DNA from 3 places in the Micromonospora mangrovi genome. Region 2 is predicted to be linked to each of the others. Evidence: predicted binding sites of a transcription regulator. Region 2 holds the regulator's gene; each other region holds the start of a gene.
What was found. The regulator HrcA, encoded in region 2, represses chaperone genes, less so after heat shock. The targets are predictions, from matches to a motif close to GGTTNGCACNCTCNNNNNGAGNGTGCNAACC.
Positions count from the first base shown of each region.

Region 1: groES (co-chaperone GroES) is a predicted target of HrcA. The motif match lies at 2,062-2,092, and genes of this name have one in related genera.
Region 3: groL (chaperonin GroEL) is a predicted target of HrcA. The motif match lies at 1,756-1,786, and genes of this name have one in related genera.

Region 1 covers NZ_CP159342.1:6,150,342-6,153,616, reverse strand. The annotation lists gene groL (chaperonin GroEL) at 1-1,544, opposite strand, end outside; gene groES (co-chaperone GroES) at 1,615-1,929, opposite strand; gene ABUL08_RS27930 (THUMP-like domain-containing protein) at 2,235-3,275, shown strand, end outside.
Region 2 covers NZ_CP159342.1:69,426-72,700, forward strand. The annotation lists gene hemW (radical SAM family heme chaperone HemW) at 1-82, shown strand, start outside; gene ABUL08_RS00315 (DUF4870 domain-containing protein) at 126-734, opposite strand; gene hrcA (heat-inducible transcriptional repressor HrcA) at 932-1,954, shown strand; gene dnaJ (molecular chaperone DnaJ) at 2,028-3,173, shown strand; gene ABUL08_RS00330 (16S rRNA (uracil(1498)-N(3))-methyltransferase) at 3,175-3,275, shown strand, end outside.
Region 3 covers NZ_CP159342.1:5,812,686-5,815,960, reverse strand. The annotation lists gene groL (chaperonin GroEL) at 1-1,554, opposite strand, end outside; gene ABUL08_RS26295 (hypothetical protein) at 1,834-2,934, opposite strand; gene ABUL08_RS26290 (cold-shock protein) at 3,047-3,250, opposite strand.

The DNA.
Region 1 (3,275 bases), 650 kb from region 2:
GTGGTGAGCAGCAGGCCGGCGATCGAGGCGGCGTTGGTTACCGCGTTGCGGGTCACCTTCACCGGGTCGATGATGCCGGACTTCACCAGGTCGACGTACTCGCCCTTGGCGGCGTCGAGGCCGGTGCCCCACTCCTTGCCGGCGACCTTCTGCACCACGACGTAGCCGTCGTGACCGGCGTTCTGGGCGATCCACCGCAGCGGCTCGACCAGCGCCTTGCGTACGACCGAGACACCGGTCTTCTCGTCACCGGTGAAGCCCAGGTCGTCGTCGAGCACCGACAGGATCTGGACCAGCGCGGCACCGCCGCCGGGGACCGTACCCTCCTCGACCGCGGCCTTGGTCGCGGCGATGGCGTCCTCGATGCGGTGCTTGCGCTCCTTCATCTCGACCTCGGTCGCCGCGCCCACCTTGATGACCGCGATGCCGCCGGAGAGCTTCGCCAGCCGCTCGGCCAGCTTCTCCCGGTCCCAGTCGGAATCCGAGGCCTCGATCTCCTTGCGGATCTGCGCGACCCGGTCGGTGACCTCGGCGGCCTGGCCGCCACCGTCGACGATGGTCGTGTTCTCCTTGTCGACCACGACGCGACGGGCGGTGCCCAGCACCTCCAGGCCGACCTGGTCGAGCTTGTAGCCCAGCTCGGGAGCGACCAGCTCGGCGCCGGTCAGGATCGCCATGTCCTGGAGCATCGCCTTGCGGCGGTCGCCGAAGCCGGGGGCCTTGACCGCGCAGACCTTGAGGGTCTTACGGATCGAGTTGACCACCAGGGTCGACAGCGCCTGGCCGTCGACGTCCTCGGCGACGATCAGCAGCGGCTTGCTGTTCTGGAGGACCTTCTCCAGCAGCGGCAGCAGCTCCTCGATCGCCGAGATCTTCTGCGTGGTGATGAGGATGTACGGGTCCTCGAGGACCGACTCCTGCGACTCCAGGTCGGTGACGAAGTTCGGGGAGATGAAGCCCTTGTCGAACTGCATCCCCTCGGTCACGTCGAGCTCCGTGGTGAGCGCGGAGCCCTCCTCGACGGTGATGACACCGTCCCGGCCGACCTTCTCCATCGCCTCGGCGATCAGCTCGCCGATGGTGGCGTCCTGCGCGGAGATCGTCGCGACGTGCGCGATCGACTCCTTGTCGGCGACCTCGACGGCCCGGCCGAGCAGCGCCTCGGAGACCTTGGCGGCCGCCGCGTCGATGCCGCGCTTGAGGCCGGACGGGCTGGCGCCCGCGGTCACGTTGCGCAGGCCCTCGCGGACCATCGCCTGGGCCAGCACGGTCGCGGTGGTGGTCCCGTCGCCGGCGACGTCGTTGGTCTTCGTCGCCACCTCCTTGACCAGCTGCGCGCCGAGGTTCTCGTACGGGTTGGTGAGCTCGATCTCCTTGGCGATGGTCACACCATCGTTGGTGATCGTCGGCGCACCGAATTTCTTGTCCAGGACGACGTTGCGCCCGCGCGGGCCGAGGGTGACCTTGACCGTGTCCGCGAGGGCGTTGACACCGTGCTCGAGCAGGTGTCGGGCGTCGTCCGAGAAGCTCAGGATCTTCGCCATGAATGTCCCTTCGAAGCGACGCTGCCCCGGCCCGGCGAGCCGGACCGGGGCAACGACACTGATCGGTTGCTTACTTCTCGATGACCGCGAGGACGTCGCGGGCGGAGAGCACCAGGTACTCCTCGCCGGCGTACTTGACCTCGGTGCCGCCGTACTTCGAGTAGAGGACGGTGTCGCCGACCTTGACGTCGATCGGCACGCGGTTGCCCTTGTCGTCGATCCGGCCCGGGCCGACAGCGAGGACGGTGCCCTCCTGCGGCTTCTCCTTGGCGGTGTCGGGGATCACGATGCCCGACGCCGTGGTGGTCTCAGCCTCGTTCGCCTGGACCACGATGCGGTCCTCGAGCGGCTTGATCGCAACCTTGGTCGCGGTAGTCACGGGCATACCCTCCTGGGGTACTTGGTTTCGTTGCCGAACGGCGAGCCGAACGGCGTCAATCTGCCACATGCCACCGGGCGGGGCCGTCGTCGCGGGTGCCGGTCCGCCTGGCGTTCAGCGCCCGGACCGAAGCCCGGAAGCTGGCACCCTCGATGGGAGAGTGCTAATCGCAGGTTATGCCTCGGCTAGCACTCCGTCAAGGAGAGTGCCAACGCATCACCCGTCGTGTCGCGCTCGCCCCGCCCCGACGGCGAGGTGCCGGCGCCCCGGCCGGTGCCGGGCGCTCCGGACCGGGTCGGGAGAATGAGCGCGTGGACCTGGATCAGCTCGCCGCCCTGCGTACCCCCGAGGGGTCGGCCGCGCTCGCGACGGCCGCCGGGCTGGCCGGCGGCGACCCGCTGGCCGCGGCGGCCCGGCTCCGCGCCACCGGGATGCCGGCGGAGCTGGCCGCCGCCGCGCTCACCCAGGCGGAGCTGCGCCGCCGCGCGGTCGGCAAGTTCGGGGCGGACGCGGCCGGGATGTTCCTCACCCGCGCCGGGCTGGAGCAGGCCACCCGCCGGGTGGTCGCCGACCGGCGGGCCGCCCGGCTGCGGGCGGCCGGCGTGCGGACCCTGGCCGACCTGGGCTGCGGCCTCGGCGCGGACGCGCTGGCCGCCGCCCGCGCCGGCATCCGGGTGTACGCGGTGGAGGCCGACCCGACCACCGCCGCGATGGCCGCCGCGAACGCCGACGCCGCCGGGCTGGCCGACCTGTGCACCGTGGAGTGCGGCGACGCGACCGCGTTCGACGTGACCCGGGTCGAGGCGGTCTTCTGCGATCCGGCGCGCCGGAAGGCCGGCACCGGGCGACGGATCTTCGACCCGAAGTCCTACTCGCCGCCGTGGGACTTCGTCACCGGTCTCGCCGAACGGGTCCCGTACACGGTGGTGAAGGTGGCGCCGGGGCTGGACCACGCGCTGATCCCGGCCGGGGCCGAGGCGGAGTGGGTCAGCGTCGACGGCGACCTGGTCGAGGCCGCGCTCTGGTGCGGTCGCCTCGCCGAGCTGCGCCGCCGCGCCACCCTGCTGCGCGAGAAGGAGCGCCCCCCGGCCGACGCCTCCGCCCCGAGCACCGGCGCCGGTCACCAACTCACCGGCGACGGGAACGCCGAGGCCGCCGTCGGGCCGGTCCGCCGGTTCCTGTACGACCCGGACCCGGCGGTGGTCCGCGCACACCTCGTCGCCGAGCTGGCCGGGGAGCTGGGCGCGACCCTCGGCGACCCGACCATCGCCTACCTCTACGCCGACACCGCCGCCCCCACCCCGTTCGCCCGCTGCCTGGAGATCACCGACGTGCTGCCGTTCTCGCTGAAG
Region 2 (3,275 bases):
GGAGTACGCGGCGGGGCGGGCGGTGCTCACCCTGCGCGGGCGGCTGCTGGCCGACGCGGTGGTCCGCGACCTGCTGCCCTGACCAGCGGAGGACCCGGCCGACCCGTGGGCCGGCCGGGTCGGGGTCACTTGATGAAGCTGGCGGACATCGGGTAGCGGTAGGGCTGACCCTCGTTGGCCTTCATGCCGGCGATGATCCCGAACAGGATCTGGATCACCACGACCGCGATGCTGGGCAGGAAGAGCAGGCACCAGCTCACGAAGAGCAGCACGAACGCGATGATCGACCAGAGGATCTGGAAGTTCAGCGCGGCCAGGGCGTGCGCCCGGACGGTCGGCGACTGCTGACCGCGGGCCAGGTAGGCGACGAGCGGGGCGACGAAGCCCAGCGGACCGAAGCTGATCAGCGCGCCGGCGGCCCCGCCGAAGTGCGCGACCAGCGCCCAGGTCTTGTCGTCGTTGTTGGCGTAGCCGCCGGTGGGGGCGCCGTACGCCCCGCCGGTGGGGTAGCCGGCGCCCGGCGGCGGGTAGCCGCCCGGCGGGGGGTAGCCACCCGACGGCGGCTGACCGCCGGGCGGCGGATAGCCACCGGGCGGGGGATAGCCACCGCCGCCCGGTGCCCCGGACAGTGGTGCGGTGGGCGGCTCCGACGAGCCGTACGGTGCCGACGGCGGGGTCGGGTCCGGCTGGGCGCCCGGGTCCCCCGCTCCGGGCGGGCGAGGTGGTTCAGTCATGGACGTCACGGTAGGGGTCGGGTGCAACACGGCACCAGAGCGACACCGCCCGGGATGTCCGGCTGATCGGCTCTGGTGCGCCGGCTGCCGGGGTGCCGCACCGGAGGTGCGTCGCTGATCATCGCGTCGGTGGGGGCGCCGACGTAGACTGGCACTCGCTACAGTCGAGTGCCAGGCGTGCGTCAGGAGGTGGGGAGATGGGTCTCGACGACCGCAAGCTCGCCGTGCTGCGCGCGATCGTCGAGGACTACGTCGCCACCCAGGAACCGGTGGGGAGCAGGGCCCTGGTCGAGCGCCACCAGCTGGGGGTCTCCCCGGCGACCGTCCGCAACGACATGGCGGTGCTGGAGGAGGAGGGCTACATCCGCCAGCCGCACACCAGTGCCGGCCGGGTGCCCACCGACCGCGGCTACCGGCTCTTCGTCGATCGGCTGTCCCGGGTCAAGCCGCTCAGCCCGGCCGAGCGCCGGGCCATCGAGCGCTTCCTGGTCGGCGCCGTCGACCTGGACGACGTGGTGCACCGCACGGTCCGCCTGCTGGCCCAACTCACCCGCCAGGTCGCCGTCGTGCAGTACCCGTCGCTGGCCCGCTCCTCGGTCCGCCACCTGGAGCTGGTGCCGATCTCCACCACCCGGCTGATGCTGGTCATGATCGCCGACACCGGGCGGGTCGAGCAGCGGCTGGTCGAGCTGCCCGCGCCGACCCCCGCCGAAGACGTCACCGACCTGCGCCGGCTGGTCAACGAGAAGCTCGTCGGCAGCCGGCTGTCGGAGACGCCGCCGCTGGTCCAGGCGCTGGTCGACGAGGCCGCGCCGCACCTGCGCGGGGCGATGACCACCCTGTCGACCGTGCTGCTGGAGACGCTCGTCGAGCGGCACGAGGAGCGCATCGCGCTGGCCGGCACCGCCAACCTGACCCGGGGCGGCCTGCTCGACTTCCAGGGCTCCCTGCGTCCGATCCTGGAGGCGCTGGAGGAGGAGGTGGTGATGCTCAAGCTGATCGGTGAGGCGGAGTCGACCACCACCCGGGTGCTGATCGGCGACGAGAACGAGATCGACAACCTGCGGGCCGCCTCCGTGGTCAGCACCGGATACGGCCCCGGCTCGACCGCGCTCGGCGGTCTGGGCGTGTTGGGTCCGACACGGATGGACTACCCCGGCACCATCGCCACGGTGCGGGCCGTGGCACGCTACGTGGGCGAGCTGCTGGCCCAGAACTGACCAGTCAGGGCCGACGGCCGGCTCCGGCCGACGACCGGCGCAACGCGAGACGAACATGAGGACACGGAACGCAGTGGCCAGGGACTACTACGGCATTCTCGGTGTGAGCCGGGAGGCCTCCGACGACGAGATCAAGCGCGCCTACCGCAAGCTGGCGCGGCAGTTCCACCCGGATGTCAATCCGGACCCGGAGGCACAGGAGAAGTTCAAGGACATCAACGCCGCGTACGAGGTTCTCTCGGACGACCGGAAGCGGCAGATCGTCGACCTGGGCGGCGACCCGCTCGCCCCGGGCGGCGGGGGTGCCGGTGGGCCCGGCGGTCCCGGTGGGGCGGGGCCGTTCGTCGGCTTCCAGGACATCATGGACGCCTTCTTCGGCGGGGCGGCCGGCGGCGCCCGGGGCCCCCGTCCGCGGACCCGTCCGGGCGCGGACGCGATCCTGCGGCTGGAGCTGGACCTGCACGAGACCGCGTTCGGCGTCGAGGCGCCGATCACCGTCGACACCGCCGTGCTCTGCACCACCTGTTCCGGCGCGGGCACCGCGGCCGGCACCCACCTGGCCACCTGTGAGGCGTGCGGCGGCCGGGGTGAGGTGCAGTCGGTGCAGCGGACCTTCCTCGGTCAGGTGGTCTCCGCCCGGCCCTGCACGGTCTGCCAGGGCTACGGCACCACCATCCCGCACCCCTGCCCGACCTGCGCCGGTGACGGGCGGGTCCGGACCCGCCGCTCGCTGACCGTCAAGATCCCGGCCGGGGTCGAGGACGGCATGCGGATCCGGCTGGCCCAGCAGGGTGAGGTGGGCCCGGGCGGCGGCACGGCCGGCGACCTCTACGTCGAGATCCACGAGCGGCCGCACGACGTCTACTCCCGTAAGGGCGACGACCTGCACTGCCGGGTCACCGTGCCGATGACCGCCGCCGCGCTCGGCACCCGGCTGACCATCAAGACCCTCGACAGCGAGGAGACGGTCGACGTCAAGGCCGGCACCCAGCCGGGCAGCACGCTGCGGCTGCGTGCCCGCGGGGTGCCGCACCTGCGCGGCACCGGCCGGGGTGACCTCTATGTCCACCTGGACGTGCGCACCCCGACGAAGCTCGACGCCGACCAGGAGAAGATGCTGCGCGACTTCGCCAAGACCCGGGGCGAGGAGGTCGCCGAGCTGACCAAGCAGGGCGGCTTCTTCTCCCGGATGCGCGACGCCTTCAACGGGCACCCCTGAGGTGTCGGCGCCGCTGTTCCTGGTCGAGGCGCTGCCCACCGGTGACACGCTGACCCTGGACGGTCCCGAGGGGCACCACGCCGCCGACGTGCAGCGGCTGCG
Region 3 (3,275 bases), 990 kb from region 2:
GACGGCCTCGGTGGTGAGGAAGAGCGCCGCGATGGAGGCGGCGTTCTGCAGCGCCGACCGGGTCACCTTGGCCGGGTCGATGATGCCCGCGGCCAGCAGGTCGACGTACTCGCCGCTGGCGGCGTTGAGGCCGTGCCCGGCGTCCAGGTTGCGGACGCGCTCGACGACGACGCCACCCTCGAGGCCGGCGTTGACGGCGATCTGCCGCAGCGGGGCGTCCAGCGCGATCTTGACGATCTGCGCGCCGGTCGCCTCGTCGCCGGTCAGGTCCAGCTTGTCGAAGGCGGTCTTGCCGGCCTGCACCAGCGCGACGCCACCACCCGGGACGATGCCCTCCTCGACGGCGGCCTTCGCGTTGCGAACGGCGTCCTCGATGCGGTGCTTGCGCTCCTTGAGCTCGACCTCGGTGGCCGCGCCGACCTTGATCACCGCGACACCGCCGGCCAGCTTGGCCAGGCGCTCCTGCAGCTTCTCGCGGTCGTAGTCGGAGTCGCTCTTGTCGATCTCGGCCCGGATCTGGTTGACCCGGCCCTGGATCTGCTCGGCGTCACCGGCACCGTCGACGATGGTGGTCTCGTCCTTGGTCACCACGACCTTGCGGGCGCGGCCCAGCATGTCGAGGGTGACGGCGTCCAGCTTGAGGCCGACCTCCTCGCTGATGACCTGACCACCGGTGAGGATGGCGATGTCGGCGAGCATGGCCTTGCGGCGGTCACCGAAGCCCGGCGCCTTGACGGCGACGGACTTGAAGGTGCCCCGGACCTTGTTGACGACCAGGGTGGCCAGGGCCTCGCCCTCGATGTCCTCGGAGATGATCAGCAGCGGCTTGCCGGACTGCATGACCTTCTCGAGGATCGGGAGCAGGTCCTTCACCGACGAGATCTTGCTGTTGACGATCAGGAGGTAGGGGTCGTCGAAGACGGCCTCCATGCGCTCCGGGTCGGTCATGAAGTACGCGGAGATGTAGCCCTTGTCGAAGCGCATACCCTCGGTGAGCTCAAGCTCCAGGCCGAAGGTGTTGCTCTCCTCGACGGTGATGACGCCTTCCTTGCCGACCTTGTCCATCGCCTCGGCGATGATCTCGCCGACGGTGTTGTCACCGGCCGAGATGGAGGCGGTGGAGGCGATCTGCTCCTTGGTCTCCACGTCCTTGGCGAGCTTGAGCAGCTCCTCCGAGACGCTGGCGACGGCAGCCTCGATGCCCCGCTTCAGGGCCATCGGGTTGGCGCCGGCGGCCACGTTGCGCAGGCCCTCACGGACCAGGGCCTGGGCCAGGACGGTCGCCGTCGTCGTGCCGTCACCGGCAACGTCGTCGGTCTTCTTGGCGACCTCCTTGACCAGCTCAGCGCCGATCTTCTCGTACGGGTCCTCGAGCTCGATCTCCTTGGCGATGCTCACACCATCGTTGGTGATGGTGGGGGCACCCCACTTCTTCTCGAGCACGACGTTGCGGCCCTTGGGGCCGAGCGTCACCTTCACGGCGTCGGCGAGCTGGTTCATGCCCCGCTCGAGGCCGCGGCGCGCCTCTTCGTCGAACGCGATCATCTTGGCCATACGGCGTTGTCCTCCTGGACACTCACGGGCCACCCGAGTGTTGTGCCCCGGATGGGCCGCCTGGTGTACGCACCTTGGGGACGTCGCCACCTGGCGACGACGACGTCCTCCTCGGTCGGGCCGGACAGCCCGCGACGACCGGCCATGTGCCACCCGGGCGCCATCGAGACGCCCGCGCGGCCGTGGCCCTACCGCCCCGACCATTGGCACTCACGGTATGCGAGTGCCAATGACAGGTTTAGCACTCTCCCTTGCCGAGTGCAAGCACGATGGCCCGGGTCAGCCGAGTTCCGCGGCCAGTCGGGCGGCGTTCACCGGGCCCTCGTACGCCCGCTGCTCGGCGTACGTGAGGACCAGACCGGCGAGCTGCACCAGGCTGGCCGGGACCGCCAGCACGGCCGCCAGGACGGAGACCCCGACCGCGCCGGCCGCCGTGCCCGGCGAGTCCAACGGGTGCTGGCCGAACGGGAGCTGACCGACCGCCTCCAGCACGAAGCCCAGCAGGCCACCGAGGACGATCGCCGCGGCGACCACCGCGAGCCGACCGAGGACCGGGCCGAACCGCTGGTGCAGGATCCGGACGGAGCGACCGACCGGGTTCTGCCGCTCGAAGAGATAGACCGGGCCGACCAGGGCGAGCGCGAAGGCCGCATAGATCCCCGGGAGGACGCAGAAGCAGACGCCGACCGTGATCAGCAGCGCGGTCACCAACGACCAGCCCCAGAGCCCGAGGGCGCGGCGCAGCCCGTACCGGAGGGCCGCCCCGGTGCCGGCCGGCTCGCCGGCCGCCTGCCGGGTGACCACCCAGGTGCCCGCGGCCCACCCCAGGTTCTGCACCAGGCCGAGCAGCAGGCCGGCGACGAGCACCGTGACATAGAAGGTGAGCATCTCCCGGAGGTAGCCCTCCGGCAGGATCGGTGCGCCGTCCGCCCCGGTCGTCGGCTCGCCGGTCGGCGCGAGGGCCAGGCCGAGCACGGAGACCACCGCGCCGGGCACCGCCTGGGTGAGCAGCACGATCGGCAGCAGCGACCGCCAGCCGCGCCGCAGCGCGCCGCCGAGCCGCGAGAACCAGCCGCCGATCCCGGCGTGCGGGGGCGTGACCAGCGGGTCCGCCGGGTCCCAGCCCGCCCCGGCGGGAGGCCAGGCGTACGCCTGGCCGGGCATCGGCGGTGAACCGGGGTACGCCGGCCAGCCCCACCCCGGCGTCGGGGCCGGGTACGCCGCACCGGGCTGCCCGCCCGACGGGGCGTACCCCTGGTGGTCGGGCTGCGGGAGGGCGGCCGGATCCGCGGCCGGTGGCGGGGGCGACGTCGGGTCGGCCGGCAGGCCGGCACCGGACGGCCCCGGCTCGGCGGGACCCGACGGGGGCTGGTCGGACATGGACCCTCCTCAGCAGCGATGGCTGGAACGGCTCATGATCTTCCCCGGTGCGCACCCGCACCGCAGCCCCGGATCCCCCGGGTGGAGACGCCGCCGGACGGGCGGCGCCGGATCAGGCGATGACGCGGACGTGGTCGGCCTGCGGGCCCTTCTGCCCCTGGGTGATCTCGAACTCGACCCGCTGGCCGTCGTCCAGTGCCTTGTAGCCGTCCATCTCGATCGCGGAGAAGTGGACGAACACGTCCTGCCCGCCGTCGACGGCGATGAAGCCGTAACCCTTTTCCGAGTTGAACCACTTCACGGTGCCCTGTGCCACGGTGCACTTCCTCACTCTGCGCGGC